One region of the Pantoea sp. X-Soil-YNGN-844 genome, then DNA from elsewhere that is predicted to be linked to it. Evidence: predicted binding sites of a transcription regulator. Region 1 holds the regulator's gene; each other region holds the start of a gene.
The links. Region 1 encodes Fur, which represses iron uptake genes when iron is present. Its sites were predicted from a motif close to ATAATAATGAGAACNACTATCAA; they were not measured.
Positions count from the first base shown of each region.

Region 2: a site for Fur is predicted at 4,123-4,145, ahead of AC6I8C_RS07665 (TonB-dependent siderophore receptor). Genes of this name have one in related genera too.
Region 3: a site for Fur is predicted at 7,453-7,475, ahead of fepD (Fe(3+)-siderophore ABC transporter permease). Genes of this name have one in related genera too.

Region 1 covers NZ_AP036007.1:1,141,002-1,151,422, forward strand. Annotated here, with positions in the region: gene nagA (N-acetylglucosamine-6-phosphate deacetylase) at 1-769, opposite strand, end outside; gene nagB (glucosamine-6-phosphate deaminase) at 832-1,632, opposite strand; gene nagE (N-acetylglucosamine-specific PTS transporter subunit IIBC) at 1,961-3,988, shown strand; gene glnS (glutamine--tRNA ligase) at 4,141-5,808, shown strand; gene AC6I8C_RS05215 (hypothetical protein) at 6,045-6,440, shown strand; gene fur (ferric iron uptake transcriptional regulator) at 6,506-6,949, opposite strand; gene fldA (flavodoxin FldA) at 7,296-7,826, opposite strand; gene ybfE (LexA regulated protein) at 7,959-8,234, opposite strand; gene ybfF (esterase) at 8,403-9,167, opposite strand; gene seqA (replication initiation negative regulator SeqA) at 9,418-9,966, shown strand; gene pgm (phosphoglucomutase (alpha-D-glucose-1,6-bisphosphate-dependent)) at 9,993-10,421, shown strand, end outside.
Region 2 covers NZ_AP036007.1:1,638,845-1,649,265, reverse strand. Annotated here, with positions in the region: gene AC6I8C_RS07685 (TorD/DmsD family molecular chaperone) at 1-356, opposite strand, end outside; gene AC6I8C_RS07680 (phosphatase) at 385-1,122, opposite strand; gene ghrA (glyoxylate/hydroxypyruvate reductase GhrA) at 1,162-2,103, opposite strand; gene treA (alpha,alpha-trehalase TreA) at 2,314-3,999, shown strand; gene AC6I8C_RS07665 (TonB-dependent siderophore receptor) at 4,191-6,290, shown strand; gene AC6I8C_RS07660 (GlsB/YeaQ/YmgE family stress response membrane protein) at 6,357-6,605, opposite strand; gene AC6I8C_RS07655 (flagellar brake protein) at 6,815-7,549, shown strand; gene AC6I8C_RS07650 (mechanosensitive ion channel family protein) at 7,646-8,776, shown strand; gene AC6I8C_RS07645 (FGGY family carbohydrate kinase) at 8,840-10,327, opposite strand; gene AC6I8C_RS07640 (transketolase family protein) at 10,330-10,421, opposite strand, start outside.
Region 3 covers NZ_AP036007.1:474,310-484,730, forward strand. Annotated here, with positions in the region: gene cgtA (Obg family GTPase CgtA) at 1-66, shown strand, start outside; gene AC6I8C_RS02105 (hotdog fold thioesterase) at 138-557, opposite strand; gene dhbA (2,3-dihydro-2,3-dihydroxybenzoate dehydrogenase) at 560-1,318, opposite strand; gene AC6I8C_RS02115 (isochorismatase family protein) at 1,315-2,169, opposite strand; gene AC6I8C_RS02120 ((2,3-dihydroxybenzoyl)adenylate synthase) at 2,188-3,804, opposite strand; gene AC6I8C_RS02125 (isochorismate synthase) at 3,815-4,993, opposite strand; gene fepB (Fe2+-enterobactin ABC transporter substrate-binding protein) at 5,170-6,138, shown strand; gene entS (enterobactin transporter EntS) at 6,133-7,377, opposite strand; gene fepD (Fe(3+)-siderophore ABC transporter permease) at 7,525-8,514, shown strand; gene fepG (iron-enterobactin ABC transporter permease) at 8,511-9,491, shown strand; gene AC6I8C_RS02150 (ATP-binding cassette domain-containing protein) at 9,488-10,279, shown strand; gene AC6I8C_RS02155 (enterobactin synthase subunit F) at 10,322-10,421, opposite strand, start outside.

The sequences.
Region 1 (10,421 bases):
CATTAGCGTAATGTACATGTAAACCATCCGCAATAATGCCGCAGTATACATCAGGCGAATCAAACAGCGCACCGATAAGCCCGGGTTCACGTCCGGCAAAGGTCGGCATAGCATTGTAGAGGTGGGTCGCGAAACTCACGCCCGCAGAAAAGCCCGCTTTCGCCTCTTCATAGGTCGCATTCGAGTGACCCGCTGAGACAATGATTCCGGCGTCGGTCAACTGACGAATTACGTCGCTGCCGGCGTTTTCTGGTGCCAGGGTGACTTTGGTGATGACGTCGGCGTTCTCACAGAGATACTGAACCATCGCAGCATCCGGCAGGCGAATCAGCGCCGGATCGTGGGTGCCTTTTTTCGCCTTACTCAGCCACGGGCCTTCCAGATGCAGACCCAGCGCCTGATGTTGATGTTTCTGCAGGTAAGCGCGCATGGTTTCAATCGCCCGCTTCATCAGCGCGTCGCTGCTGGTGATCAGCGTCGGTAAAAAACTGGTGCAGCCAGACTTTTCATTGGCGCGCTGCATCGTTTCCAGCGTTTCAACGCTGAGCGCATCAAGGCTGTCATTGAACTGAACGCCACCGCAGCCATTGAGCTGGAGATCGATAAAGCCCGGCGCAATAATCGCACCTGCCATATCCCGCTGCTCAATATCGGCCGACAGCGATTCACGTGGGCAGACGCGCGTAATAAGCCCGTCAGCCACCACGACGGCGTGATTATCCAGAACCTCATGGCCACTGTAGATTCGAGCGTTTACTAATGCGTACATCTCTTTTCTCCCGTCCTGGCCTGCTGTCACTCAGCGTAACAGCAGGGCAAGACACTATTCTGTTACACGCCTTTCATATTTTCCGCTTCCATTTCGCGGAAATATTTCACGGTTTTCACTTTCAGTTCCATGGTGGCTGGCTCATCACAGACCACAACTGATTTCGCATGCAGCTGCAGGCAGCTGATGGTCCACATATGATTCACGTTGCCCTCAACCGCCGCCTGCAGTGCCTGCGCTTTGACATGGCCGGTAACCAGAATCATCACTTCTTCTGCATCCAGCAGGGTGCCGACACCGACCGTCAGCGCATACTTAGGCACCTGATCCACGTCACCGTTAAAGAAGCGCGAGTTCGCCACGCGGGTATCATGGGTCAGGGTTTTAATGCGGGTACGGGAAGCCAGTGAAGACGCCGGTTCATTAAAAGCGATATGACCGTCGTTGCCGACACCGCCCATAAACAGGTGAATTTTACCCAGTGCACGAATTTTCTCTTCGTACTGACGACATTCTGCGTCAATATCGGGCGCATTACCATTCAACAGGTTGATATTTTCCGGTTGAATATCAACGTGATCGAAGAAGTTGCGATACATAAAGCTGTGATAGCTTTCAGGATGCTCTTTTGGCAGACCGACATATTCATCCATATTGAAGGTCACGACATGTCTAAAACTGACCTGGCCCGCTTTGTGCATATCAATCAGGTGTTTGTACGCCTCCAGTGGCGTGCCGCCGGTTGGCAGACCCAGAACAAAAGGTCTGTCCGCCGTCGGGTTAAACGCATTGATGCGGTTAACAATATGTCGGGCGGCCCATTTACCCACCTGGGTTGGCGTCGCTAAAGGAATCAGTCTCATGTTTCACCTCATTAGAAATTAGAAAGGGGATCGCTAAACCGTTGCGTTAGTCATCAGCCTGAGCAGATTGTCTATTCTCGCTACGGGCGGAGCGTAATTCAATATTTCGGATCATAAAATAAGTTTGTAATGATAGCCAGATGTTGCCGTGTGACATGATGTTTTTTAGTGATAAAAATCACATTTACCAGGGTTTTAATTTGCGAGGCGAATTAATTTATCATTACACTTCGCAGCGTGATATGAAGTGTATTAACGATCTTTGCAGCTGACATAACAACATTAAGCGGCGCAAAGCGACAAGTCAGGCTCATAGGGGGAAGGGGATATGTTAGGTTATTTACAGAAGGTGGGGCGCGCACTGATGGTGCCGGTAGCAACCCTGCCAGCAGCAGCAATATTAATGGGGGTTGGTTACTGGATCGATCCGGACAGCTGGGGTGCAGGTAATGCGCTCGCTGCGTTGCTGATCAAATCCGGTGCCGCTATCATCGAAAACATGTCAGTGCTGTTTGCGATTGGTGTCGCGTATGGCATGTCAAAAGATAAAGATGGTGCCGCTGCCCTGACTGGCTTTGTCGGCTTCCTGGTTGTTACCACGCTCTGCTCACCGGCCGCGGTGGCGATGATACAGAAGATGCCCGTTGACCAGGTGCCTGTGGCGTTTGGCAAAATCAACAACCAGTTTGTCGGTATTCTGGTCGGTATCCTGTCGGCGGAGGTTTACAACCGCTTCAGCCATGTCGAGCTGCCTAAAGCGCTTTCCTTCTTCAGCGGACGCCGGCTGGTGCCGATTCTCGTCTCGTTCCTGATGATCTTCGTCGCTTTCATCCTGATGTATATCTGGCCGGTTATTTTTAATGGCCTGGTGGGCTTTGGTGAGCATATCCAGAAGCTCGGCTCTGCTGGTGCCGGTATCTACGCCTTCTTCAACCGTCTGCTGATTCCTGTCGGCCTGCATCACGCGCTGAACTCGGTGTTCTGGTTTGATGTTGCCGGCATTAATGACATTCCTAAATTCCTGGGCGGTGCGCAGTCACTGGCAGATGGATCGGCAACCGTGGGCATTACCGGTCGTTATCAGGCTGGCTTCTTCCCGATTATGATGTTTGGTCTGCCGGGTGCTGCGCTGGCTATCTACCACTGCGCGCGTCCAGAGAACCGTGTCAAAGTCGGTAGTATCATGCTGGCTGCAGCGTTTGCTGCTTTCTTTACCGGTATCACCGAACCGCTGGAATTCTCCTTCATGTTCGTGGCACCAGTGCTGTATCTCATCCACGCCGTCCTGACCGGCATCTCGGTCTTTATCGCTGCCAGCATGCACTGGATTGCCGGATTTGGTTTCAGCGCCGGGCTGGTGGATATGGTGCTGTCGACCCGTAACCCGCTGGCAACACACTGGTACATGCTGATTCCGCAGGGCCTGGTCTTCTTCGTTATCTACTACGTGGTGTTCCGCTTCACCATCAAAAAATTCAACCTGATGACGCCGGGCCGTGAGCTGGCTGTTGCAGGTGATGAAAGCGATGGTTATGACGTTAACGTGGATAAAACTGACAATGGTGAAACGGCTACTGAATCGCTGGCGCGTCGTTATATTGGTGCCGTGGGTGGCTCAGCCAACTTAACCAGCATCGATGCCTGTATTACCCGCCTGCGTCTTAACGTGAATGATTCGGCTCAGGTCAATGAGGGCGTTGCGAAGCGTCTGGGTGCATCCGGGGTGATCCGCCTTAATAAGCAGAGCGTGCAGATCATCGTAGGTACTCAGGCCGAAAGTATTGCCTCGGCGATGAAAAAAGTGCTGACCAAAGGCCCGGTCGCAGCCGCTGCTACCAGCAGTGCGCCAGTGGAACCTGACATTAAACCGCAGGCCGTGTTGAACAGTGAGAAGCGTGTTATTGCGACATTGCTGGCACCGGTAACGGGCGAAGTGGTCGCGCTGGATGATGTACCGGATGAAGCCTTTGCCAGCAAAGCGGTAGGCGATGGTATGGCGATTAAACCGAGCGACAAATGGGTCGTGGCTCCAATTGACGGTACGCTGGTGAAAATCTTCAACACCAATCACGCCTTCTGTCTGGAAACGGACAATGGTGTAGAGATTGTAGTGCACATGGGACTGGATACCGTGGCGCTGGAAGGTAAAGGCTTTACCCGTCTGGCTGAAGAAGGGGCCACGGTGGTCGCCGGTCAGCCTGTGCTGGAAATGGACCTTGAATTCCTGAACGCCAATGCCCGCTCAATGGTGAGTCCGGTGGTTGTCAGCAACAGCGATGATTTCGCTGGTCTGACATTACTGGCCCGTGGTCAGGTGGTGGCAGGTGAAACTCCGCTGTATGAAGTGAAAGGCTAATCCCCGCAACAGAACCCCACAGGCAGGAAGCGATTCCTGCCTTTTTTGTTTTAAAGGCTTAACAAACGGTTGTTTCCCTCAGACGCTTTGTGGATCATACTCCGTTACTTCGTGGTACAAATCACCCGTTATTCGTATTGAGGATTTTTGAGATGAGTGAGGCTGAAGCCCGCCCAACTAACTTTATTCGTCAGATCATTGACGAAGATTTGGCGAGCGGTAAGCACAGCAGCGTGCATACCCGTTTTCCGCCAGAGCCCAATGGCTATCTGCATATTGGTCATGCGAAATCGATCTGTCTGAATTTTGGCATCGCCCAGGATTATCAGGGGCAATGCAACCTGCGTTTCGACGATACCAATCCGGTTAAAGAGGATGTGGAATTTGTTGAATCCATCAAGCGTGACGTCCAGTGGCTGGGTTTTGAGTGGAGCGGTGAGGTCTGTTACTCATCAAACTATTTTGATCAGCTTTATGACTATGCCATCGAGCTGATTTCCAAAGGACTCGCCTACGTTGATGAGCTGAGTCCGGATCAGATTCGCGAATATCGCGGCACCCTGAAAGAGCCGGGCAAAAACAGCCCTTATCGCGACCGCTGCGTGGAAGAGAACCTGGCGCTGTTTGAGAAGATGCGTAACGGTGAGTTTGCCGAGGGCACGGCCTGTCTGCGCGCTAAAATCGACATGGCCTCTAATTTCATCGTGATGCGCGATCCGGTGCTTTACCGCATCAAGTTCGCGGAACACCACCAGACCGGCAACAAGTGGTGCATCTACCCGATGTATGACTTTACCCACTGCATCTCCGATGCGCTGGAAGGCATTACGCACTCGCTGTGTACGCTGGAGTTCCAGGACAACCGTCGACTTTATGACTGGGTGCTGGATAACATCACCATACCGGTTCATCCGCGTCAGTATGAGTTTTCGCGCCTGAATCTGGAGTATGCGGTGATGTCGAAACGCAAACTCACTCAGCTGGTGACTGAGAAGCACGTAGAAGGCTGGGACGATCCGCGCATGCTGACCGTTTCAGGTCTGCGTCGTCGTGGATATACCGCCGCCTCTATCCGCGAATTCTGCCGTCGTATTGGCGTGACCAAGCAGGATAACATCGTGGAGATGGCCTCGCTGGAATCCTGTATTCGCGACGACCTGAACGAGAACGCGCCACGTGCCATGGCTGTGCTGGACCCGCTGAAAGTGGTGATTGAAAATCTGCCAGCAGGCCATAACGAAATCATCACCATGCCAAATCATCCGGGTAAACCAGAGATGGGCACGCGTGAAGTGCCGTTCAGCCGTGAGATCTGGATCGACCGTGCCGATTTCCGCGAAGAGGCGAACAAGCAATATAAGCGTCTGGTGCTGGGCAAAGAAGTCCGCCTGCGTAATGCCTATGTGATTCGTGCTGAGCGCGTCGCTAAAGATGAAGCGGGCAACATCACCTGCATCTACTGCACCAGCGACACAGATACGCTGAGCAAAGATCCTGCCGATGGCCGTAAGGTCAAAGGGGTGATTCACTGGGTGTCTGCGGATCACGCGCAGCCAGCAGAGTTTCGCCTGTATGATCGTCTGTTCAGTGTGCCAAATCCGGGCGCGGCAGAGGACTTCCTGGCGGTGATCAACCCTGAGTCACTGGCGATCAAACAGGGCTTTGTGGAACCGGGCCTGCGTGATGCAGAACCGACCACTCCGTTCCAGTTCGAACGTGAAGGTTATTTCTGTGCCGACAGCGTTTACTCTAAACCGTCACAGCTGGTATTTAACCGCACCGTCGGTCTTCGTGATACCTGGGCGAAAACCGGCGAATAAATTTTTTTGAGGCTGACCTCATAAAATGACAAAAGGGCGATTTATCGCCCTTTTTTGTTGCCCCGATTTTACTCATTGCCGACGTTTATTCTGACCTAACCGCAACCGATTAAATGCCGCATTGTGAGAGAAATCTGAGTTTAAAAAAATTAATCAATTTCCGGATGTGAATTATCCGCTTTCAGGTAGGCTATGCGCTCTCAGAGGTTGCAAAGCGGGTTACAGAAGGAAAAAAAATGACAGTTCTCGCCCAGGAAGCCAGAAACAGTGTGGTCGTTTTACATCAGCTCATTGAACGTATTTTTAACCAGCCTGCCGGATCTGATGACAGTTTTGAGCTGCTGATGTCCTATTTTCATCCTGAATTCCGCATGGTCACCCCAAAGGGTAAAGAGTGCAATCTGAACGAGGTTGAGGCGCTTTTCCGGCAGCTGCAGGGACAGCGCGAAGGGATGCGCATTGCCACCTGCGAGCACGTCATCCTCTCTCATCATGAAAAAGAGATCACCGTGCAGTATCGCGAAATGCAGATGATGAATGGCAATAATCAGAGCCGTATTTCGCTGGCGATACTGGATTGCAGCAGCTCCATTCCACGCTGGCGCTATCTGCAGGAGACGCTGGTCGCCTGATACAACAGCCCAGGACAGACGAAAAAAAACCGGTGAATTCACCGGTTTTTTTATTTCAGGTCGCGTTACTGGTCGTGCAGGGTTTCATCTTCCCGGCAATCGCCCAGCGTACAGTGTCCATAGAGATAGAGGCTGTGGTTGGTCAGCTTGATGCCATGACGGGTGGCGATTTCACGCTGACGCGTTTCGATCGACTCATCGCTGAACTCAATAACTTTGCCGCAATCCAGGCAGATAAGATGATCGTGGTGATGCTGCTGCGTCAGTTCAAAGACAGATTTGCCGCCTTCAAAGTTATGACGGGTCACGATACCAGCGTCATCAAACTGGTTCAGAACACGGTAAACGGTAGCCAGGCCAATCTCTTCGCCGATGTCGATCAGGCGTTTGTACAAATCTTCCGCACTGACGTGATGGCACTCAGGTTCCTGAAGCACTTCCAGAATTTTCAGTCTGGGCAGCGTCACTTTCAGGCCAGCCTTCTTTAATGCGGTGTTGTTGTCAGTCATGCGGATTTTGTCCTGTCACTATATTCACTTTTGTGGCTTGTCGCCTTGAATGTCGATCTGCGCTCATTCTCATTTGCGTCTCATTATAGAGCTGAAGCGATGAAATGAAAACCAGAGGGCGTGCCTGAATCATCACGGGCTGTGGGGGAAAGGTCACCGGGCCGGGGAGGATTCTGGCAGATGTCTGTTGGTACATCGCTTAGTCTTGCCGCCAGAGAAATAAGCGGAAGATCGATGCGGGTATTCTACAGATTAAACGGAGAAAGTTAAAAAAATGTGGCTATTATTTCTATAGGAATTTCCATTGCCTCAATGTGAGCTGGCGCTCACATTGAGTCGGGCAGGATCAGGCTTCGAGGATATCTTTTAGCTGCAGTTCATCAGAAATCTGCTTAACCCATTGCTCTACGCGCTGGTTAGTCAGTTCAGGCTGGCGATCTTCATCAATGGCCAGACCCAGGAAGTGGGTATCATCGGCCAGACCTTTTGAGGCTTCGAAGTGGTAACCTTCGGTTGGCCAGTGTCCGACAATCACGGCACCGTGCGGCTCAATGATGTCACGGATCGTGCCCATCGCATCACAGAAGTACTCCGCGTAATCTTCCTGATCGCCGCAGCCAAACAGCGCAACCAGCTTGCCGTTGAAATCGATCTCTTCCAGCGTCGGGAAAAAGTCATCCCAATCGCACTGCGCTTCACCGTAGTACCAGGTCGGAATGCCCAGCAGCAGGATATCAAACGCTTCCAGATCTTCTTTTGTGCTTTTCGCGATGTCATGCACTTCTGCAACTTCTGTACCCAGCTGTTTCTGGATCATTTTTGCAATGTTTTCGGTATTGCCGGTATCGCTGCCAAAGAAGATGCCTACGAGTGCCATGAGTAAAATAACCTCTTAAATCCTGATAATGAGATGTGTGCCGCAGCACATTTCAGCGAATAATAGCAGACGAGAGAAAACCGGTGAACGGTTAAAGCCCCGACATTTGCTCCTGCGTGCGATTTGCCCGCATTAATCCAGTTTGAGCTGTGCCAGCAGCATCTGTTCAATCAGCTCGCTGCGGCTGAGATTGCGCTGTTCTGCCAGCGTGTTGAGCGCATCGACGGCTTCACTGTTCATTTTCAGTTCGACACGACGAAGTCCGCGTCCTTTGTCACGTTTGAGTTGATTGCGCTTGTTGATGCGCAGCTGTTCATCACGCGAAAGCGGACTGGTTTTGGGTCGACCAGGGCGGCGCTCATCAGCAAAGAGATCGAGCGTCGTGCGGTCAGTCTGTTCTTTTGCCATGGCTTAGTAAAACTGAATGGGGGCGGGCGCCAGTCACTCACCGCGCAGATTATAAATTATTGGCTATTGCCGCAGCAAAAGGGACGCGCGGCAAAATTTTAGCGCGCCATCATACTTCACGCTTACTCTGGACGCCAATCCTAAACCTTTGCCGCCATCTATTTGCTTTTAAAGCGCAAAAAAGCGACGGACACTGCGCAAAACGGCATCGGGTTTCTCTGCATGAACCCAGTGTCCCGCGCCTCCAATGACATGTGCCTGCGCGGCCGGGAACTGCTGCAGCAACGCATCGCGGTAGCGGTTGTCCAGATAGCTGGAGTCGCCGCCGCGAATAAACAGTGCCGGATGATCCCATGCCGGAACCGGCTGCCAGCCCGAAATCGTGGTGTAGTTATCCCACAGCACCGGGACGTTGAAGCGCCACTCGCCCGCCTGAAATGACTTCAGCAGGAACTGAATCACCCCTTCTTCATCGATAAGCGTACGCATAATCTTCGCCGCCTCACTGCGTGACGAGACGCCTGCGTCGGTTACAGCACGAATGCCGGCAAAAATCTCATCATGGCGGCGGGTCTGATAGTCGACCGGAGCGATGTCGATCATCACCAGCCGCTCAATGCGGTCCGGCACCAGCGCGCTCATGGTCATGGCGATCTTCCCGCCCATTGAGTGTCCGATCACCGCGACGCGTTCAATGCCGTGCGCATCCAGCGTATCGACCATGTCCTGCGCCATTACAGCGTAGTTCATCTCGTCAGATCGTGGTGAGAGTCCGTGGTTGCGGACATCAACCTGCAGCAGAGGCCCGGCATCTTTGAGCCCACGCGTCAGCACGCCAAGGTTATCCAGACTGCCAAACAGGCCGTGGATAAGCAGGACAGGTAAGGAATTAGCAGGGGATTGTTCAGTTTGCAGACGGGCGTTCAAAATCATAGCAAAGTTCTTAAGTTTGAGACCTGTGCTTAGGTTATCATGGTTTCACCTTTTCAGGCGCGCCGGTTCCGGCGGCATTAGGACATATTCTGACTTTTGCCCGTAAACCGTTTGATTGCTAACAACCCGCCTGAATTTAACTTTATAATCCTGATGTTAGAACCCGCACATCCTTTGAATTGCCTGACTATACTCAGAGCTTTTCAGGAAACAGGTGGTTCTGTCATGAGAAAGAACCGTACGGAATAAGATGAAAACGATCGAAGTTGACGAAGAGCTCTACCGTTATATTGCCAGCCACACGCAACACATTGGTGAAAGCGCATCCGACATTCTGCGTCGTATGCTGAAGTTCACTGCCGGTCAGACTGCACCTGCTTCGCCTGCTCAGCCAGCCTCAAAAGAGGCAGCGAAAGAGTCTCAGCCTGCGTTCGTGGGTTCGCGCCCGCAGGATCGTGTCCGCGCGGTGCGTGAGCTGCTGCTCTCTGATGAATATGCGGAGCAGAAGCGGGCGGTGAATCGCTTTATGCTTATCTTGTCAACGCTCTATCGTCTTGATACTGCAGCTTTTGCTGAAGCTACTGCATCTCTGCAGGGCCGCACCCGCGTCTATTTTGCCGGTGATGAGCATACGCTGTTACAGAATGGCACCCATACTAAGCCGAAGCATGTGCCCGGCACGCCGTACTGGGTGATCACCAACACCAATACTGGTCGTAAATGCAGCATGGTCGAACACATCATGCTCTCGATGCAGTTCCCGGCGGAACTGACCGAGAAAGTTTGCGGCACCATTTAAAACTTAAGCGTCAGGGAGCAGCGCCAATGGCCAATCACCCACGTGCCGGGCAACCCGCCCAGCAGAGCGATTTGATTAACGTTGCACAATTAACGTCACAATATTATGTCCTGCAGCCCGATGTGGCGAACCCGGAACATGCGGTGAAATTTGGCACCTCTGGCCATCGCGGCAGTGCAGGGCGTCAGAGCTTCAACGAGATGCACATTCTGGCTATCGCGCAGGCGATTGCTGAAGAGCGTAAAAAGAACGGCATCACCGGGCCGTGCTACGTCGGTAAAGACACTCATGCGCTGTCAGAACCGGCGATCCTGTCGGTACTGGAAGTGCTGGCGGCGAACGGCGTTGATGTGATTGTGCAGCAGGACAATGGCTATACGCCGACCCCTGCGATCTCGAACGCTATTCTTGAGCACAACAAAGCGGGCGGCCCACTGGCTGACGGCATCGTCATT
Region 2 (10,421 bases), 500 kb from region 1:
CATGACGCGGCCAGCAGCAGCACACCAAAATGGTCAGCAGGCGCATCGCTCAGCGGCATGCCGCGTGAGGTCAGGAACGCACGCACTTCCGGCTCCGTTTTGCCTTCCGGCCACTGTGAGGCGTAAGGCGGCACATTACAGTCGCTGCCGACAAACAGCGCATTGTAATCGGCGGCCAGCGCCTGCGGATCGCTGTTTTGCTGCAGGCGCGTCAGCAGCTCATCCTGCTCCAGCGGCCACTGCGACTGCAGTTTACCTTCACGCAGCAGCGTGAACAGCGGCACCAGCAGCGGGTCCTGCGGCTGACGATTAAACAGTGAGCCGATCACACGGCACAGAATGGAAAACTCATTCATGAGTCAGATTTCCTTGAGGCAAAATAAATTAAAAGTCAGCCAGTTCAGCAATATGTTTGCCGCTACGCATTTCCAGAAAGTCGAGCAGGCGACGCGGCGTGACATTTAACACCCGATCCTCAGGAAAATCCACCTCACGGGCAATCCGCAGGCAGTGATCGAAATGGCCCAGCGTAAACGCGGTGTGGGAATCGGAGCCGAATGCCAGCCGTCCACCCGCATCACGCACGGCAGCGGCGATAGCGCGGCAGTTAGGTTCACTACCCGGACGCGAGTGGGTAAATGAGGAGTTGTTCAGCTCCAGCGCCACGTCGTAGTGCGCTGCGGCCTCGGCAATCGCCGGGATATCGACCGGGAATTTCGGGTTGCCCGGATGGCTGATGATATGAACCAGCCCGCCCGCCATGACAGCGATCATCGCGTCTGTGTGATGCTTTCTGTCGCGCGGCGCATAAACCGGCTCGTGAAAACCGGCGACGATTAAATCCAGCGCATCGAGCATCGGGCCGGAACAGTCGATCTCACCCTGCTGGTTTTTAATGTTGGCTTCGATACCGCGCAGAATCCCCACGCCATCGATCACGCGCGGCCAGACCCGCATATTAATAAAGTGCCAGTAGTGCGGCGCATCAGCCATGTCGGGGCCGTGGTCGGTAATGGCAAACAGCTTCATGCCGGTTTGTTTCGCCTGGGTCACGTAGTCGTGCAGCGTGCTATAAGCATGCGTGCTGGCGATGGTGTGCATATGCAGATCTACCGGATACATCCTCTTCTCCTGCTGAGTGCCCCTGCCGGGGCCGGTTCATTAATAGCCGCGCTGACGGTCAACTCTGCCCTGCGGCGGCTCGCCTGCCTGATCCTGGGTGATGGCGCGGGCGATGTAATCGATAGCTTCGTCGATCAAGGTTACCGCCGCATTATGAGGCGTGATCGTGACGCGCGGATGTGACCAGAGCGGATGCGCTTCGGGCAGCGGTTCAACCTGAAACACATCCAGCGCCGCCGCTTTCAGCTGACCGCTATTGAGCGCGGCCAGCAGATCCGCTTCCACCACCTGTGCGCCACGCGCGATGTTGAGGAAGAACGCGCCGTGCGGCAGCTGCTGTAAAAAGTGCTGGTCGATGAGATTGATCGTCTCGTGCGTGCTCGGCAGCAGGTTGATCACCACACGCGTCTCCTGCAGGAAGGCGGACAAGGCATCGCGTCCGGCAAAGCTGGTCACGCCGTCGATTTCTTTGGGTGAGCGGCTCCAGACGCGTAACGGGAACCCCCAGTGCTTCAGGCTCTCCGCCACGCTCTGTCCCAGCACGCCCGCGCCCAGAATCCCGACGGTAAAGCTTTCACGCGGGTAAGCAGGCAGCGGCTGCCAGCACTGTTGCTGCTGCTGAAGACGGTAGTCGTCAAAACGACGGAACCAGTTCAGTACGCTATGGACGGCATATTCCTGCATCTGGCGCGCCATCCCGGTATCTTCCAGCCGGTAGAGCGGCACGCTGTCGGGCAGCATCTCAGGGTGCTGCTGCAGCTGTTTCAGAATCTCGTCAACGCCTGCACCCAGCGCAAAGACGCCGCGCAGTGTGGCACGCCCCTGCAGCATCTCTGCGGGGGGTGAACGGACCAGCGCATAATCTGCTGGTCCGTTGTCGCCTGGCTGCCAGGCACGCACGCGCGCATGTGGCAGACGCTGTTGTAAACCGTTAATCCATGCCGCTGCAGACTGCGACGGGTGATACCAGATGATCTCCATCCTGCTCTCCTTTTTTTCTTTCAGCGTCGGGGAAAAGTGAGGTGAGAGCAAGAAAAAACCCGCGTGAAAAAGCGGTTTTTTCCATAAAAATAATTCCCGTGGCTTCACATTTCCGGCTCGCTTCAGGGTGAAGTGGGCAGATAAGGTCTAAAGTTGGTCCTGTGGTCAATGCGTTACGCGCGGCCGCATTTCGGACAAGGAGAAAAACCGATGACAAAAATTGAGGTAAACGCCGACTCACGGCGTCAGCGTTATGCGCCCTTTCTGCTCACGTTGCTGCTGAGCGTACCTGCTTTCACCGCCCATGCCGACGACAACAGCCGCATGCTGAATAATCAGCCGCAGCCGCCGGATGTTCGTTTAGGGCCGCTGTTTAATGCCGTGCAGCAGGCGAAGTTCTATCCCGATCAGAAGACCTTTGCCGATGCGGTGCCGAAATTTGATCCCGCTTCGATTCTTGCCGACTGGCAGATGCAGAAGAAACAGCGCAATTTCGATCTCAAACGTTTTGTTGACGCTAACTTTACCCTGCCCGATGCGGGCGACAAATATGTGCCGCCCGCCGGACAAAACCTGCGTGAGCACATTGATGGCCTGTGGCCGGTGCTGACGCGCACCACCAGCAGCGCCGGTCAGTATGACTCGCTGCTGCCGTTGCCTAAGCCCTATGTGGTGCCGGGCGGGCGTTTCCGCGAAGTCTATTACTGGGACAGCTACTTCACCATGCTGGGGCTGGCCGAGAGCGGACACTGGGATAAAGTCCAGGATATGACGGATAACTTCGCCTCGCTGCTTGACCGTTATGGCCACATCCCCAACGGCAACCGCAGCTACTACCTGAGCCGTTCACAGCCGCCGTTCTTCAGCCTGATGGTCGACCTGCTGGCGACGCACGATGACGGCAAAGCTTATACCCACTACCTGCCGCAGCTGCAGAAAGAGTATGACTACTGGATGGCCGACAGCGATAACGTCGCGGCGGGCGCAGCCAGCAAGCGGGTGATTAAGCTGGCAGATGGCACCCTGCTCAACCGCTACTGGGATGCGCGCGATGTACCACGCACCGAATCCTGGATGGATGATATTGCCACCGCGCAGAAAGCACCGCAGCGCAATAAAGCTGAACTCTATCGCGATCTGCGTTCCGGTGCCGCATCGGGCTGGGATTTCAGCTCACGCTGGTTTACCGACGCGCACAACCTGTCGACGATCCGTACCACCCAATTGGCGCCGGTTGACCTGAACAGCCTGCTGTTCCATCTGGAGCAGACCCTGTCAAAAGGCTACCAGATGAACAAGCAGAGCGATCTGGCGAAGCAGTACGCCGATCGCGCGGAGAAGCGCCAGGCGGCGATCAACCGCTATCTGTGGGACAGTAAACAGAACTGGTATGCCGACTATGACTGGCAGAAAAAGCAGGTTCATCCGCAGCTGACGGCTGCCGCGCTGTTCCCGCTCTATCTGCAGGTCGCCAGTGATAAGCAGGCTGAAAGCACTGCCAGCGCAGTTGAAAAGCAGCTGCTCAAACCCGGCGGTCTGGTGACCACTACCGTGAACAACGGCCAGCAGTGGGATGCACCAAATGGCTGGGCACCGCTGCAGTGGGTTGCCGTGGAAGGCCTGGAGCATTACAACCAGCCAAAACTGGCGAAAGAGGTAGGCTTACGCTTCCTGCAAAACGTCCAGACAACCTATGACCGTGAGCATAAGCTGGTGGAGAAATATGTCGTCGACGGCAAAAATCTCGGCGGCGGTGGCGGCGGTGAGTATCCGCTGCAGGACGGCTTTGGCTGGACCAACGGCGTCACGCTGAAACTGCTCGATAAGTATTGCCCGAAAGAGAAGACCTGTAACAGCGCCCACGATATTCCGCCGGCGTCAGCCTCACAACCTTAACCCTCTTTGGATACCTCTGGCCTCACCGGAGGTATCCGCACGCCTTTTCAGCGAATTTTACTTGACCTTCTTACGTCAACAGGCAAAATTGCAGCCAATTTACAAAAGGTAATAATTCTCATTATGATAATGAGATTACCTATTAACAACTTTACTCACCTGCCTTAATTTTTGCTATGAAAGGAACTCCGATGAAACTGTCACTGTCGCTGAGAGGGTATATTCGCCTCTGCACCCTGGCGCTGACCGCGCCTGCTCTGAGTTTCGCTGCCGATATGGTGGTGACTGCACAACCGCAGGAAGACTCGACTTCACCGACCCAGGGCTATCTGGCGACGACCAGCCAGGGCGCAACCAAAAGCGATCGTTCGCTGATCACCACGCCGCAGTCGATATCCGTGGTCACCCGCCAGCAGATGCAGGATCAGGGCGCGCTGACCCTGAACCAGGCACTCGGCTACAGCTCCGGTGTCTTCACCAACTTTGGCGGTGCCGCGACCCGTTACGACACCATTGCGCTGCGCGGTTTCCACGGCGGCGATGTCGATAACACCTTCCTCGACGGCATGCGGGTGATGAGCGACGGCGGCAGTTTCAACGTATTGCAGGTCGATAACGCCTTCCTTGAGCGCATCGACGTCATCAAAGGCCCCTCTTCTGCCCTTTATGGTCAGACGGTGCCAGGCGGCCTGGTCAATATGGTGACCAAACGTCCGCAGTTCAGCGAAGAGGGTCACATCCAGCTGCAGGCAGGCAGTAATGCCACCACCGGCACGATGTTTGACTATACCAATGCGATCAACGACCAGTGGGCATTTCGCCTGACCGGCGTGACCCGCAACAGCGATACGCAGTACGATCACACCCGCGAAGAGAAATATGCGCTGATGCCGCAACTGATGTGGCAGCCGGATGAAGATACCTATCTGATCCTGAAAGCCTATCTGCAGAAAGATCCTTCAGGCGGTTACCACGGTTCCGTACCGGGCGACGGCAGCCTCACCGAACACAACGGCTATAAGCTGAGCAATGGCTTTTATGAGGGCAATAGCGACCTCGATCAGTTCAAGCGTCGCGAGCAGATCTACAGCTTCGACTTCGCCCATCGCTTTAACGACGTCTGGTCATTCTCCTCAACCGGCAGCTACAGCCACTCCAATGTCGATCTCGATCAGGTCTATCAGATTGGCTGGGACAGCGTGAATCCCGATCTGCTGAACCGCTACTACTCTGGCGAGCGTTCGTCGCTCTCCGCCTGGTCCACTGATAACCGTTTACAGGCGGAGTTTGCCACGGGTGAGCTGGAGCACCGCGTCACGCTGGGTGCCGAGTATCATCGCTATAAAAATGAGATCAGCGCGGCGGGCGGTTCGGCTAACCAGCTCAATGCCCTGACCGGCGAACAGGTGGGCGACATGCCGGATTACACCTGGGCGGATAAAACCCGTCGCTACTACCAGACCGGCCTCTATCTGCAGGATGAGATGAAGCTGGATCGCTGGCATCTGGATCTCTCCGGCCGTTACGATCGCATCGTCGCCAATAACAGCGGCAGCGATCGCCGTCAGGATGATCACATCAGCGGACGCGCAGCACTACTCTATGCCTTCGACAACGGTATCTCACCTTACGTGAGCTGGAGCCAGGCGATTACTCCGACCGCGCTCACCGATCCCAACAATAATCTGCTGAAGCCGACCACCGCCGAGCAGTATGAAGCCGGGGTGAAATATCAGCCCAATGGCACCCGCGATCTCTATAGCGTGGCGGTCTATGACCTGACGCAGAAAGATGTGGCGAACCGCAACGTGCTGACAGCGACCTATTCGCCATCGGGCAAAGTTCACTCACAGGGTATCGAACTGGAAGCACGTAATCAGCTCACCCCGCGTCTGAGCACCGTGGCGAGCTATACGCTGAATCATCTGCGCTTTAAAGATTCGGTGGATGGCAACAGCGGACATACGCCATACGTTACTCCCAACAGCATGGCGGCGCTCTGGGGTCACTATCAGTTTGATTACGGTCTGAGTGCGGGTGCAGGCGTGCGTTACATTGGCAAACAGTGGGCGGACAATGCAAACACCACACGTGTGCCGTCCGTGACGCTGTTTGATGCGTCAGTGCGGGCCGATCTTGGCGTCTGGAACAGCAGCCTGAAAGGGGCCTGGGTTCAGGTCAACGCCAACAACCTGACCGATCGTACTTATGTGGCGGGCTGCTACGGCACGGGCTACTGCTACTGGGGTGCGGAACGCAGCGTGATGGCGACCGTTGGTTACGATTTCTGATTAAAAGTAAAAGATAAAAAAAGGGGACGAATCGCTTCGTCCCCTTTTCTGTTGAAACCGTTACGGTTAACTGCGTACTTTGCGGTATACGAACAGCACCACGATGGCACCGATAACAGCGACCACAAAGCTTCCGAAGTTAAACCCATCGACGCGGCCGAAGCCAAACAGCGTACTGATCCAGCCACCCACTACGGCACCGATAATACCCAGAACGATAGTCAGAATGAAACCGCCACCGTCTTTACCCGGCATAATCCACTTCGCCAGAATACCCGCGATTAAGCCAAAGACGATCCAGGAAATAATACCCATCTGTTGCTCCTTCCTTTTTATGATTAAAGCGTGAACGCCTGATTTATCAAGCGGTTTACCGCGATAATTATAGCCAGCTTTTTGAAAAACGCCTCACGGGTCACACTATTTTTTAAGAATTCACCGGCTAAAGCTTTTTTTTACCGCGCCGATAACCGGGATGAGGCAAAAAAACAGCATAAATACAGTAACCCCTTGCGGAGCAGGACGTGAAAGAAGCCGACCAGGAACAATATTTAAAACGTGGCACGCTGGCGGTTCTGGGCGTAATGAAAGATCTGCTGCGCCTGCAGACGCCGCTACTGGTGCGCTTCGCGCGCGGGCAGTTTATCAGCCGGATGCTGGCTGCCGATGAAGATCGCCTGCTGTTTGACCTGGGCAGTAATAATCTGGATAACGAGTATGCCCTGACCAGCGACGATCTCAGCATTACCGCTGAAACCTATGGCGCGAAGGTAGAGTTCAGCCTTGCCTCACTGGAGAGGGTGGAGTTTGAAGGATTGCCCGCCTTCAGCGCGCCGTTGCCGGAGCTGCTGTGGCAGATTCAGCGACGTGAGTTTTTCCGCGTCTGCGCGCCGCTGGAGCCGCAGTTCTGGTGTCATACCCTGTGGCCGGATGGCAGTAAAACACGCCTGCGGTTACAGGATCTGTCACTGGGCGGCATCGGCGTGCTGGTGGATGAACCGCTGCCGGAAGGGTTACAGAACGGCGACAGCTTCAATTCGTTCCGGGTCGAGCTGGGCGAGTATGGCATTTTTGACGTGCCGGTGAAGCTGCTGCACATTGGCGAGCGTTGCGTGGTGACCCGCAAGAATGAAACCCGCATTACCCCCCGACTGAGCTTTCGTTTTGCCACGCTGAACCCGGCGCAGGAGCGGCAACTTCAGCAGATTATTTTTGCCCTTGAGCGTCTGGCTCGCGATAAATCAACCCGTTTCCAGTAACCGCTTTATGGATGCGCCACACAGGTGGGCCGCATCCAGGCTATGCTTCTTGCTTGTTTTCTTTTAAACCGGAAACCAGCAAGGAGATCTTCCCCAATGGAAAACTGGCTCTCTTCACGTCGTTTTCACTCCCTCTTTTTTAATCAGGAACTCTGGCTCAACAGCGCCATCGTGGTGGTTTCTACGCTGGTGATTTACTGGGTATTACGTACCCTGATTCGCTTTATCTCCAACCGGATTGCGCTTTACAGCGAACATCGTCATGTCCGCGCGACCGCGATTCTGGTGGAGATACTGCGCAGCACCAGCCAGACCCTGCTGCTGATCTTTTCACTGCTGATTGCCCTGAAGTTTGTGGACCTGCCCGAATCCTGGAGCGTGACCATCGCACACGGCTGGTTCCTGGCGCTGATCGTACAGCTCGCGCTGTGGATCGACTGCGGCATCCGGCTCTGGCTGAAAAGCCTGCTGCGCGACCCGCTGCATGTGCGTAACCCTGTGACGACGGTGATCCTCGGGATTCTGCTGCGGGTCGTGGTCTGGATCATGATGTTCCTGGCTATTCTGTCGAACATGGGCATCAATATTACCGCACTGGTCGCCAGCCTGGGCGTCGGGGGGATCGCGATTGCGCTGGCGATTCAGACCGTGCTGAGCGATGTGTTTGCGTCGCTAGCGATAGGCTTCGATAAGCCGTTCGAGCATGGCGATTTTATTGTCTTTGGTGATATAGCCGGTTCCATTGAACATATCGGCCTGAAAACCACCCGGCTGCGCAGCCTGAGTGGTGAGCAGATCGTCTGCTCAAACACCATTCTGTTGCAGCAGACCATCCACAACTACAAGCGTATGCAGCAGCGCCGCATCGTGTTTAAGTTTGGCATCAGCTATGCCACGCCTTCTGAGCAGGTGCGCCAGATCAGCCCGCTGGTGAAAGAGATTATCCAGGGCGTTGAGACCACCCGTTTTGACCGCGCCCACTTCCTGGCTTTTGAGGACTCAAAGCTGACCTTTGAAGTGGTCTATTTTGTGCTGGATGCGGATTACAACAAGTACATGGATATTCAGCAGGAGATTAACCTGCAGCTCATGGCGGCTCTTGAAGAGCGTAACATCCGCTTCGCCTTCCCGATTCGTCAGGTTGAGTTCAGCGGGGGTAATCTGCCGCCGGTGGATCTGGTTTCCGTGGAAAGTGACGATGGCGAAGTACGCAGAATGGCGCGCTAAATCCATGCCCGCCTTTGGGAAGACGGGCATGGAAGCTGGGGCCGTTGGGACGCCGGGAAAGGATTAATGTGGCTGATAGCGACAGCGTGCAACGGCGTCGATCCAGCCTTTATAGTTTTCCTGCATACGCTGCGCGTGCTCTTCACGCGGCATAATGACGCTGCCGCCCTGCAGCGCCTGCATATCACTGCCCTGCTGCCACCATCCCAGTACTTTGCCCGCCAGCAGCGCCGCGCCCAGTGCGGAAACTTCGGCGGTCGGCACCCGCTGCAGCGGCCGCTGTAACACATCCGCCTGTAACTGCATCAGCCAGCTGTTTTCGGTGGCGCTGCCATCCACACAGAGGGCCGGGAGCTGCTGGCCGCTGGCCTGCTCCATCGCAAAAAAGACGTCGGCGATTTGCCAGACGATCGACTCCAGCGCGACACGCGCCAGTACGTCGGGCGTGGCGGCGTCCGTCAGTCCGCATACCATGCCGCGCGCCTGCAGATCCCACCAGGGCGCGCCCAAGCCGGAGAGCGCCGGGACAAAATAGATGCCCTGATTGTCGTCGCAGCGCTGCGCCATGGCGGTCAGCGCACGCGGATCCTGCACGCCGAGCAGTTTGCCCAGCCAGGCGGCACCGGAACCTGTGTGGGTGATGTTGCCTTCAAACGCATAACGCAGCGTGCCGTCGTGCCAGGCCACGGTCGTGCTGAGGCCATTTTCCGTGAGCAGCGGCGTCGCCATCGACATCATCAGTGAAGAGCCGGTGCCGTAGGTGGCTTTCACCACTTCTGACTCGCCGCGCCGCTGCGCCTGCAGCGCAGCATGGGAGTCACCGATGCGTGCCAGAATGGGCGTGCCGGGTGCTAAGCCGGGAATGTCACGCACCGCGACCACGCCCTGTTCGCTGGCGGAGGAGGTAATACGTGGCAGTGCGGCGCGCGGTAGCCGAAACAGCGTCAGCAGCTCGTCGTCCCAGTCATTAAGATGCAGGCTGTAAAGTTGAGTGCGGGCGGCGTTGGCGTGATCGGTAACGAATATCTCACCTGCGCTGAGCTGCCAGCTGAGCCAGCTGTCGACGGTGCCGATGCAAAGTTCACCGGCTGCGGCCCGCGCCGCGCCGTCGGGAATGGCGGCCAGCATCCCGGTCAGCTTGGCGGCCGGAAACATCGGATCAACGGCCAGCCCGGTCAGGCCGGTAATACGTGGCGCTTTGCCCGCCTGATGCAGATCGCGACAGAATGCCTCTGAGCGTCGATCCTGCCAGCTCACCAGTGGCGTCAGCGGCTGACCATCACGCCGCTGCCAGATCAGCACCGACTCGCGCTGATTGCTGATCGCCACGGCCGCGACAGGCGCGCCATCACAGGCTGACAGACACTGGATGATTGCCTGCTTTACCGCCTGCCAGACTGCCATAGGGTCCTGCTCCGCCAGTCCGGGCTGAGGATGTTGCAGGGTTAAACTCTGGCTGCCGCGCGCCACGACGCGGCCACTGCGATTAACCGCAATCGCCTTGGCGTTGGTGGTGCCTTCGTCGATCGCCAGAATCAGGGGTCCCACCATGTTTATGCTCCTGCGCAGAGGCGTGCTACACTGTTGACTACGCTGCTGGCATCAATGCCATGACGGGCGCGGGTCGAGGCGCGATCGCCGGCAA
Region 3 (10,421 bases), 670 kb from region 1:
GAAGAGTGGGATGACGACTGGGATGATGAAGACGACGAAGGCGTTGAAATTATCTATCAGCGTTAACAGAACGCCTGCTACAGCGTAATATGTGATGCCCTCTTTCAGTATGAAAGGGGGCATCGTTCTTTCTGCCGCTAGCTCATGACCGCTACGCTCAGTCGCGCACTGCAGCACAGCTGATCCCGACTGTTCCGAATCTCAATCTGCCAGCTCTGACTGCGTTTACCCAGATGCAATGGACGGCAGGTGCCCCGTACCCGTCCCGCTGACACCGCGCGATGATGGCTGGCGTTAACTTCAACACCGACCACGCTGCTGCCTTCTTCAACCGCCATATACCCGGCAATTGAACCCATCGACTCCGCCAGCACCACGGAGGCGCCGCCATGCAGCAACCCGAACGGCTGGTGCGTCCGGGCATCGACCGGCATCGTCGCCTCCAGATAATCGTCACCTATCGCGGTAAAAACGATCCCCAGATGCGCCACCAGTGAGTGCTCACCCAGCGCGTTCAGTGCAGGAAGATCAAGGGATCGTTTCCAGATTGCTGTCATCATCAGGCTCCCAGGGTTGCGCCACCATCGACCACAATATCCTGCAGCGTCACATGGCTGGCAAGATCCGACGCGAGAAACAGAACGGTGGCCGCAATTTCCTGCGGCTGCGCGATCTTGCCCAGCGGAATACCCAGCTTGAACTGATCCGGGAAGCCCGCAATCATCTCCTGCTCGCCGGTCGGTGTGTGCCACAGGCTGCGCTGCATAGCGGTGTCAGTGGAACCAGGCGAAACAATATTACAGCGCACACCGTAAGGCGCCATTTCCAGACCTACAGTCAGACAGAGGCTGCGCAGCGCGGCTTTTGACGCACCATAAGCGGACATACCAATACGCGGTGCATGCGCTGAATTCGATGCGACAGTAACGATGGCACCGGCGCGCTGTTCACGAAAGCGCGGCAGCGTCTGCTGGAACAGATTAAACGCACCACCCGCATTGACGTTAAGACAGGCCTGCCAGTCAGCAAATGAGAGCGCATCGGTGGTACCAGTACGCAGAATACCGGCTGCGTTGACCAGCACATCGATGCGCGGCTGGGCGGCCAGCACCCGCTGACACACTGATTTTACCTGCGCCGGATCGGCTACATCCATGATGTGACAGGTAAACGGATAGTCATGACCCTGGAACCGCAGATCAAAGGCCTCTACCTGCGCGCCCGCCTGGTGAAAGGCCAGCGCTATGTGGTAGCCAATGCCCTGACCGGCACCGGTCACCCAGACGATTTTACCGCTGAAATCGGATACATGGCTCATTCAGCGGGCTCCCGCGACAGCAGCGCCCACCAGCCGTCGATGCTCGGGTTTTTGGCCAGGCTGACAAAATCGATATCACGATGTAACTGACGCCAGCGTGCCGCCAGCGCCATCACGCGGACCGAATCCAGCCCGTAGTCGATCAGGTTTTCATCATCGTCCGGTACCTCATCATCTTCCAGCAGCGGCAGGATCAGCGCGCGTAGTTCATCTTTGCTGAGCGGTACAGGCATCAGATCGGCGATCATCACCACTTTTCCGCTGCGACCCGCGGTGTAGGTCAGCGCCATCATATGTTCCTCACGGCTGAAGTCAGCCAGCGCATCGGCCACCATAAACGGCTGGATATTACGCATAAACGCATCCGTGGCGGTGGTCAGGCAGCCGATATGGGCATAGACGCCAGTGATAATCAGCTGATCGCGGCCCATCTCCTGCAGGATCGCCTCCAGCGGCGAGCGGTGAAACGCACTGTAGCGCCACTTAGTCAGGACCTGATCGTGCTCATCCGGTGCCAGCGCCTCCACGATCTTCTGCTGATCGGGATGTTTATTCAGGCCGGGTCCCCACATATCGTTGAGCAGCGCACGATCTTCATCGCTCTGCGCGTTAGGCTGAGCGGTGTAAAACACCGGAATGCCCTGCGCTTTGCAGTAGCGTCGCAGGCGGACAATATTGTCAACGACCTGCTCAACCAGCGGGCTGTTATCGCCCCAGAAGTTAAGGAAGTAGCGCTGCATATCGTGGATCAGCAGGGCAGCACGGCAAGGCTCCAGCGTCCATTTCACCTTGTTGTTCGGCAACTCAGTGGCGTCAGGTAGCGGATAAGAGGTCAGTTGTGGAATAGCCATTAAAATTCTCCGGACAGATCAGGCTTGCGCACGCTGATCGGCAAGTTGTTGGCGCAGACGTTTTTTGTCCACCTTGCCGACCGCGGTCAGCGGCAGGGCATCTACGCAGGTAATACGGTCGGGCAGCTTAAATTCGGCGACGCCCAGTTCACGCAGGTGACGACGCAGCGCCACCGGTTTCACCGGCTGACGGGTGACAATAAACGCACAGCTCTTTTCACCCATCAGTTCGTCGCTCATAGAGACCAGCGCCGCGTGGATCACATCCGCATGGCGCTGCAGCAGGTTTTCAATCTCTTCAGCTGCGATCTTTTCGCCGCCCCGGTTGATCTGATCTTTCTCACGACCCTGCACAATGATGTTGCCAGCAGGGGTGATCTCAACCAGATCGCCAGAGCAGTAAAAGCCCTGGTCATCAAAGCTGGCGGCGTTATGTCCCGGGCTGTTGTAGTAGCCACGGAACGTATAAGGACCGCGCGTCATCAGGCGCCCAATGGCACCGACCGGCAGCGGTTGCCCCTGTTCGTCTGCAACCCACACCTCGTCATCTGGAGAAATAGGGCGTCCCTGCGTGGTGAGAATGGTCTGTTCATCGTCATCCAGCCGGGTGTAGTTCACCAGACCTTCCGCCATCCCAAACACCTGCTGAAGGGTACAGCCCATCTCGTTCTGGATGCGCGCAGCCAGCGTTTCACCCAGCTTTGCGCCACCGACCTGAATGCGTTGCAGTGAGGCCAGCGCGGCATTGCTGCCCCATTCCTGAATCGCCTGGAGCCAGAGACTGGCCGCGGGTGGAACCAGGCCGGTATCAGTAACCTGATGTTTTTCAATCAGCGGGAAACAGAGGGTCGCGCTGGGATCGGCGGCTAAAATTACCTGTCCGCCCGCGTAAAAGACGCCCAGCGCGCCCGGAGAACTCATCGGGAAATTATGCGCAGCGGGCAGAGCAATCAGGTAACGGGTATCTGCGTTGACCCCGCAGATCACGTCACTTTCCCGGATGCTGTAGTAGTAATCATTGTGGGTACGCGGGATCAGTTTCGGGGTGCCGGTACTGCCGCCCGACAGCTGGAAAAAAGCGACGTCATCGCCTGCGGTCGGGGTTGCCCTGAAGTCACCTGCGGGTTCTGCCAGCAGGGCGTCGAGACTGTTTTCCGCATGAGCGTCATTACGCAGGATCACCTGCTGCAGTGAATGCTGTTCCCGGCGAAGCTGCGTGATAAAGGCGTCATCGGCGAACAGGAGATGGCTGCGATCGGCAATTAACAGGCGCGGCGCGATCTGACTGGCATAGGCAGCCAGTTCGGTACGCTGATGGCTGAACAGGGCGTTAACCGGGGCGACGCCGATTTTGAACAGCGCAAACAGCGTCAGGTAAAATTCCGCCACGTTGCCAAGCTGTACCAGCGCCGTATCACCGGGTTTCAGGCCACGACGCTGCAGGGCCGCTGCCAGATTGTCGCTCAGTAAGGCCAGCTGGCGATAGGTAAACTGCCGGTCGCCATCAATCACCGCCACGCATTCGCTGTCGCGGTGACGTTCCAGGATGTCGGTCATCGGCAGATCCAGCCAGTACCCTTTTGCACGGTAACGTGCGGCCAGATCGTCCGGCCAGCGGCTGTAAGAAATCGTCATACAGGTTCCTTTAGTGCAATCCAAAAGCGCGAAGCATGGTGTCGAGCTTGACGCCGGTTTCGCGCCACTCGGATTCAGGTTGTGAGTCCGCCACGATGCCCGCGCCAGCAAACAGCCGGACCCGCGGACCATTCACCGTGCCGCAGCGGATGGTGACGACCCATTCGCCGTTGCCCTGATCGTCACACCAGCCGACGATGCCGCCAAACAGCTGACGCTCAAACGGTTCAAGCTGCTGAATCAGCGCCTGAGCACGCTGATGCGGAAAGCCGCTGAGCGCCGGTGTCGGATGCAGCAGGCAGGCCAGTGACAGCGCATTTTCGCGGTCGTCCAGCACTTCGCCCCGAATCTGCGTGGCGAGGTGCCACAGTGTCGGGGTGGTCAGCAGGGAAGGGATTTCCGGGACTGACAGCAGGCGACTGCGCGGCTGCAGCGTTGTGCGCATCGCATCCGTCACCAGTTTATGTTCATGCCGGTCTTTGGCTGACCGCATCAGGCTGTCACCTGAGGCCTGGTCACGCTGTGGATCGCTGTTGCGCGGCGCTGAACCGGCCAGCGGACAGGAGTTGAACTGGCGGCCCTGCTTACGGATCATCAGTTCAGGGCTGGCACCCACCAGCGCGCCGCCATCGGGCAGCGGCAGATGAAAGTGATAGCTGTCAGGGTTCTGCGCCAGGATGCGCTGCATCAGGGCGGCCGTATCGACCGGCTGTTCCGCCACGATCTCCATCAGCCGCGACAGCACCACTTTATCCGGATCGCCGCGCTGCGTGGCCGCCACGGCCTGCGCAACCATATCAGTGAAGGTGTCATGATCCGGCAGCGCCATACGGCGACGAACTTTTGGCAAATCGCTTTCAGCCGATGAGGCGTGGGCTTTCAGATCGTCTCGTTGAAAGGTCTGATACGACTCAGGGATAAACAGTGCAGCGGGCTGATCCACATCGAACGGGATCGCACCCACCAGAATGGGATGGGCTATGCCCTGTTTTCTGGCCGAGGCAAAATGATGCTGCAGTTGTTGTTGAAACTCTCCGGTCAGCTGCTCGCCCTGGTTTACCGGAGCAGTGAGTGTCGTAAAACAGCCCTGAGTCGTCAGGCTTCGCCAGGGAGAAGTAAACAGGAAGCCACGGCAGAGTGCCGGAAAATCCTGCAGCAGGGGATGTTCAAATGCCAGCGATTCCACCATAATTTCACCTATAAATGATAAGATAACTAATAATGATTATCATTTGTATTATGTTGCAGTAACCTACGTCGAATAGCCGAAGGTGTCAATAAATACGCGGTGATCCAGCTGGTTTTGTTGGTTAAATCAGCACAAGTTGTCGTCCGGATTACCTGGGAGATAAAGGATGGAAACAAATGACTAAACAGGCAGTAAGGTCGGCGTTAGCGCTGTTTTTCCTGAGTATCACTCTGTTCAGCGTGACCGCTATTGCACAGACCGGCTGGCCACGAACCCTCGCCGGGGCAAAAGGTCAGGTCACCCTGGCTCAGGCACCGACTCGCATTGTTTCGACCAGTGTCACCCTGACCGGATCGCTGCTGGCGATCGATGCACCGGTAATTGCCAGTGGCGCAACCGCACCCGGCAGCCGGCTGGCTGATGAGCAGGGATTCTTCCGGCAGTGGGGGCGTGTGGCGAAACAGCGTGGCGTAAAGCGGCTCTATATTGGTGAACCCAATGCGGAAGCGATCGCTGCGGAAGCGCCAGACCTGATTGTGGTCAGCGCCACCGGTAATGATTCAGCGATCAAACTGGCCGATCAGCTCTCGGCGATTGCGCCGGTACTGGTCGTTAACTATGACGATAAAAGCTGGCAGCAGCTGGTGACACTGCTGGGTGAGGCGACCGGGCATGAGGCGGATGCTGCTGCGCGGATAAGCGAGTTCGACGCGCGTGAAAAGGCGCTGAAGGCAAAGCTGACCCTGCCTCCGCAGCCGGTTTCTGCAATGGTATGGAACGGAGATGGCCGGGCTGTGAATCTCTGGACGGAGGCATCGGCACAGGGGAAGTTACTGCAGGCGCTGGGCTTCACGCTGGCAACGCCACCGTCGACGCTTCAGTCCGCTCACAGCATGGGACAGCGTAAAGATATTCTTCAGCTGTCAGGCGAAAATCTGGCGGAATGCCTGAATGGACAGACTTATCTGCTATTTGCCGCCGAAGATAACACTGCTGAGCAGGTAATGAGCAATGCTTTCCTGGCGCAGACCCCAGCGGTGCGCGCTAAAGCGGTCTATGCGCTGGGGCTGGATAGCTTTCGTCTCGACTACTACAGTGCCAGTCATTTACTGACGCGGCTGGAAGCGCTGTTCGTGGAATCATGATGTGGCTTCGTCGGGGGCAGGCCGTTGATAGCGTCGCAGGCGGGCCATCAGCAGCCACATGATGAGACCCAGCACGGTGGCTGCCAGGCCACAGAGGGCGGCTGCCTGCTGCGGCAACAGCAGTGAACCTATCGCGCCAATTATTGCTGCACCTATCGCATCGCCGGTGACATTCTGCGCTGTCCAGAGGCTGTTGATCCTGCCAAGCAGCGCATCGGGCGTCAGTGTCTGAATTAGCGCGTACTGCACCAGGCTGCTGATGGCACTGAAATAACCAAAGGCTACGAGGCAGATCAGACTCAGGCTGAACCACGGCATCAGGCTGAACAGAGCCAGTGCGACGAATGCCGCGATGGCACTGACCAGAATCAGGCGGCCCGGCTGTGGCGACTGCGCCAGCCGTCCGCTGGTCAGCGCGCCTGTCGCAGCACCCAACGGCACGGCGGCGTACATCAGCCCCAGCTCCGTCAGACCGACCTGCCAGTGAGGGGCCAGCGCCGGATAGAGCACGCGCACCGCGCTGGCTAACGTCACCAGCGCGCCAGTCAGCGCCGCCATACCTACAATCGGCGTATCGAACAGGAAGCGGACGCCGCTGCTTAGTGCCTTTATGGGATGTTCACGCGGCTGCGGCGGTGGCGCAAGCGGCGGCAACCGCAACAGGGTTAACACCGTCAGCAGCGTGCCGAACGCGGCCAGCCCGTAGTTCCACGCCACACCGCCCTGAGCAATCACCATACCCGCAATCGCGGGTGACAGAATCGCGCCAAAGCGCACCGTCAGCATAGTGATGGCACCCGCCTTCATCAGATTCTCACGCCCGACCAGCGCCGGAGTGGCTGCCAGCAGCGCCGTGACGCCTATCGCGCCGAAAAAGCCATCCCAGAGACCCAGCACAAAGACGGCGATGACCGACGGCGAAGGGAGCAGGGCATTAATGCACAACGCGGCAAAACCCAGACCACAGGTGGAGCGGGCAAACAGGATCAGGCGACGACGTGCATAGCGATCGGCCAGCACGCCGCCGGTCAGCAGGCCGATAAACATACCGGCTCCGGCCAGCGTTACCGCCAGTCCTACCAGCAATGGTGATTGCGTCAGCTGCTGAATCTGAACCGGGACCGCCACCGCCAGCATGCCGAGAGCGACAATCGAGATAAAGCGGGCGATAAACAGGGCGCGAAAGGCGGGATGGGTTCTCAGCAGAGTGAGATCGATAAAATGGGAAGGTTTGTTCATAACGTCGCTTTTTTGCACCCATTTTCCTCATCATTCATTCCGGGAGTCATGGTAACATACAAAAAATAGTTAATAACGATAACAAGTATCATTATCATAAACACTCGCAATTGCGGGCCATGTTGAATTCGTGAAGGTTTAAACGTTATGCGTCAACTCCGTGCAATAGCCGGTTCAGGGATGCTGCTATTGTTGCTTATCGCGCTCAGCCTGATGCTGGGTGCCAGACCTGTCCCCTTTCATGATGTCACACATGCCTTACTCTCCGACTGCAGCCGCATTGATTGCGTGATCGTGCGCGATGCCCGGCTGCCGCGAACCCTGGCGGGACTGCTGGCCGGGATCAGTTTAGGTCTGGCGGGCGCACTGATGCAGAGCCTGACGCGCAATCCACTGGCTGACCCAGGCATTCTTGGTGTGAATGCCGGAGCGGGTTTTGCGGTGGTGCTCGGCATCGCCCTCTCTGGCGCCGATTCTCCTGCGGAATGGCTGGGTTTTGCTTTTACGGGTGCACTGCTGGCGTCGCTGCTGGTGGCCATGACGGGTGCGATCGGCGGCGGCCGCGTCAATCCGCTGCGTCTGACGCTGGCAGGTGTGGCGCTGGGTGCGGTGCTGGAGGGCTTAACGTCTGGCCTGTCGCTGCTTAATCCCGATATTTACGATCATCTGCGTTTCTGGCACAGCGGTTCGCTGGATATCCGCAATTTCGCCATTCTGCGCACTGTCTTTCCGGCGGTCGTAGCCGGGAGCCTGCTGGCGTTGCTGCTGGCACGTTCGCTCAACAGCCTGAGTATGGGCGGAGATATGGCAACCGCGCTGGGCACCCGTGTGATGCGTACTCAACTGGTGGGATTGCTGGCGATTGCACTGCTGAGCGGTGCGGCGACGGCGGCAGTCGGCCCCATCGCCTTTGTCGGATTAATGACACCGCATCTGGCCCGCTGGCTGCTGGGCAACGATCATCGCTGGATGCTGCCGGGAACCCTGGTGATCACTCCCTGTCTGCTGCTGGCGGCTGATATTCTGGGACGGCTGCTGGTGCCGGGTGAACTGCGCGTGTCAATTGTCACGGCCATTCTCGGTGCGCCGATGCTGATTGTGCTGGTACGCCGTAAGCTGGGAAGAGGGCAGATATGACACGGACGATGATCAATGCGCTACTGCTGCTGATGGCCTGCGGGGCGCTGGCTTTTCTGGGCGTCACGCGCGGCACCTTACCGATCTCCGCCAGCCAGTTATGGGCACTTCTCAACGGCGAGGCAGCGCGCAATGTTCAGCTGATTGTACTGGAGTGGCGTCTGCCGCGCGTCATGATGGCGCTGCTGATTGGTGCGGCGCTCGGCGTCAGCGGGGCGATTTTCCAGTCGCTGCTGCGCAACCCGCTGGGCAGTCCCGATATTCTGGGTTTTAACACTGGCGCTTACAGCGGTGTGCTGGTGGCGCTGGTGCTGTTCCAGCAAAACATGGAAGGGATGACGCTGGCGGCGCTGGCAGGCGGGCTGCTTACGGCGGGTGTGGTCTGGCTGTTCAGCTGGCGCAACGGCGTGGAGACCTTCCGGCTGATTATTGTGGGCATCAGCGTGCGGGCACTGCTGATGGCGCTGAACAGCTGGCTGATTATCAGTGCTTCACTGGAGGCGGCACTGAGCGCCGGGCTCTGGAGCGCCGGTTCACTTAACGGCATTACCTGGGCGAAAACCACGGCGGTGATCGCCGTGCTGCTGCTGGCGCTGCTGGCAACAGGCATGCTGGCCCGCCGCATGCGACTGCTGGAGATGGGTGACGACACGGCCTGCGCGCTGGGCGTCCCGGTTGAGCGCAGCCGCGTCATGCTGATGCTGACGGGTGTTATCCTCACCGCCGCCTCGACGGCGCTGGTCGGTCCGATCTCCTTTATTGCGCTGCTGGCACCGCAGATTGCGCGACGTCTCAGTGGTGGTACTAAAGGCGCGCTGCCGCTGGCGGCCTTGTGTGGCGCGCTGCTGTTAATCGCCGCAGATTACGCCGCGCAGCACTTTTTCCTGCCTTATCAGCTGCCGGTTGGCGTAATCACGGTCAGCCTGGGCGGACTCTATCTGATTGCGCTACTGGTGCGGGAGGCACGACGTCAATGAAAGTGACAACACGTTTGCAGGGCGACGCGCTGACGCTGGGCTATGACAAAAAAATCGTGGCGGAGAATCTCTCTGTAGCGATTCCTGACGGTGAGCTGACCGTGATCATCGGTCCCAACGCCTGCGGAAAATCGACGCTGCTGCGTACCTTAAGCCGTCTGGTTTCGCCGCTGCAGGGCGAGGTGCTGCTGGATGGCAATACGATTGCTCACTACGCTACCAAAGAGGTGGCACGCCGGCTGGGGCTGCTGCCGCAAAGCTCGAACGCGCCTGCGGGTATCAGCGTCAGCGAACTGGTGGCGCGCGGGCGTTATCCGCACCAGTCGCTGTTCGGACGCTGGCGACAGGAAGATGAGGCAGCGGTGCAGCAGGCCATGCAGGCCACCGGCGTGGCCGATTTAGCGCAGCAGCAGGTTGATACGCTCTCTGGCGGTCAGCGACAGCGGGTGTGGATTGCGATGGTGCTGGCTCAGCAGACACCGCTATTGCTGCTGGATGAACCGACCACCTGGCTGGATATCGCCCATCAGATTGAACTGCTGGAATTAATGCAGGATCTCAATCAGCAGCATGGACGAACGCTGGTGGTGGTGCTGCACGATCTTAATCAGGCGTGCCGCTACGCCAGCCACCTGATAGCGATGCGCGACGGGAAAATCATTGCCGAAGGGAAACCGGCGGAGATTGTGACGCCGGAACTGATAGAAGCGATCTACGGCCTGCGCTGCATCATCATTAACGATCCGGTGGCCGGTACGCCAATGATTGTGCCGCTGGGCAGTGGCTGACCCGCGCCTTCTCCTGTGAAGAAAGCGCGAGGTCAGGATGGCTCAGGGAATCAGCGCCGCCAGAAACTGCTGCAGTCGTGGGCCAATCTGCTCGAACATGCGCGGTGAGATGATTTCGACGTGCGCACAGTCCAGCGGCCAG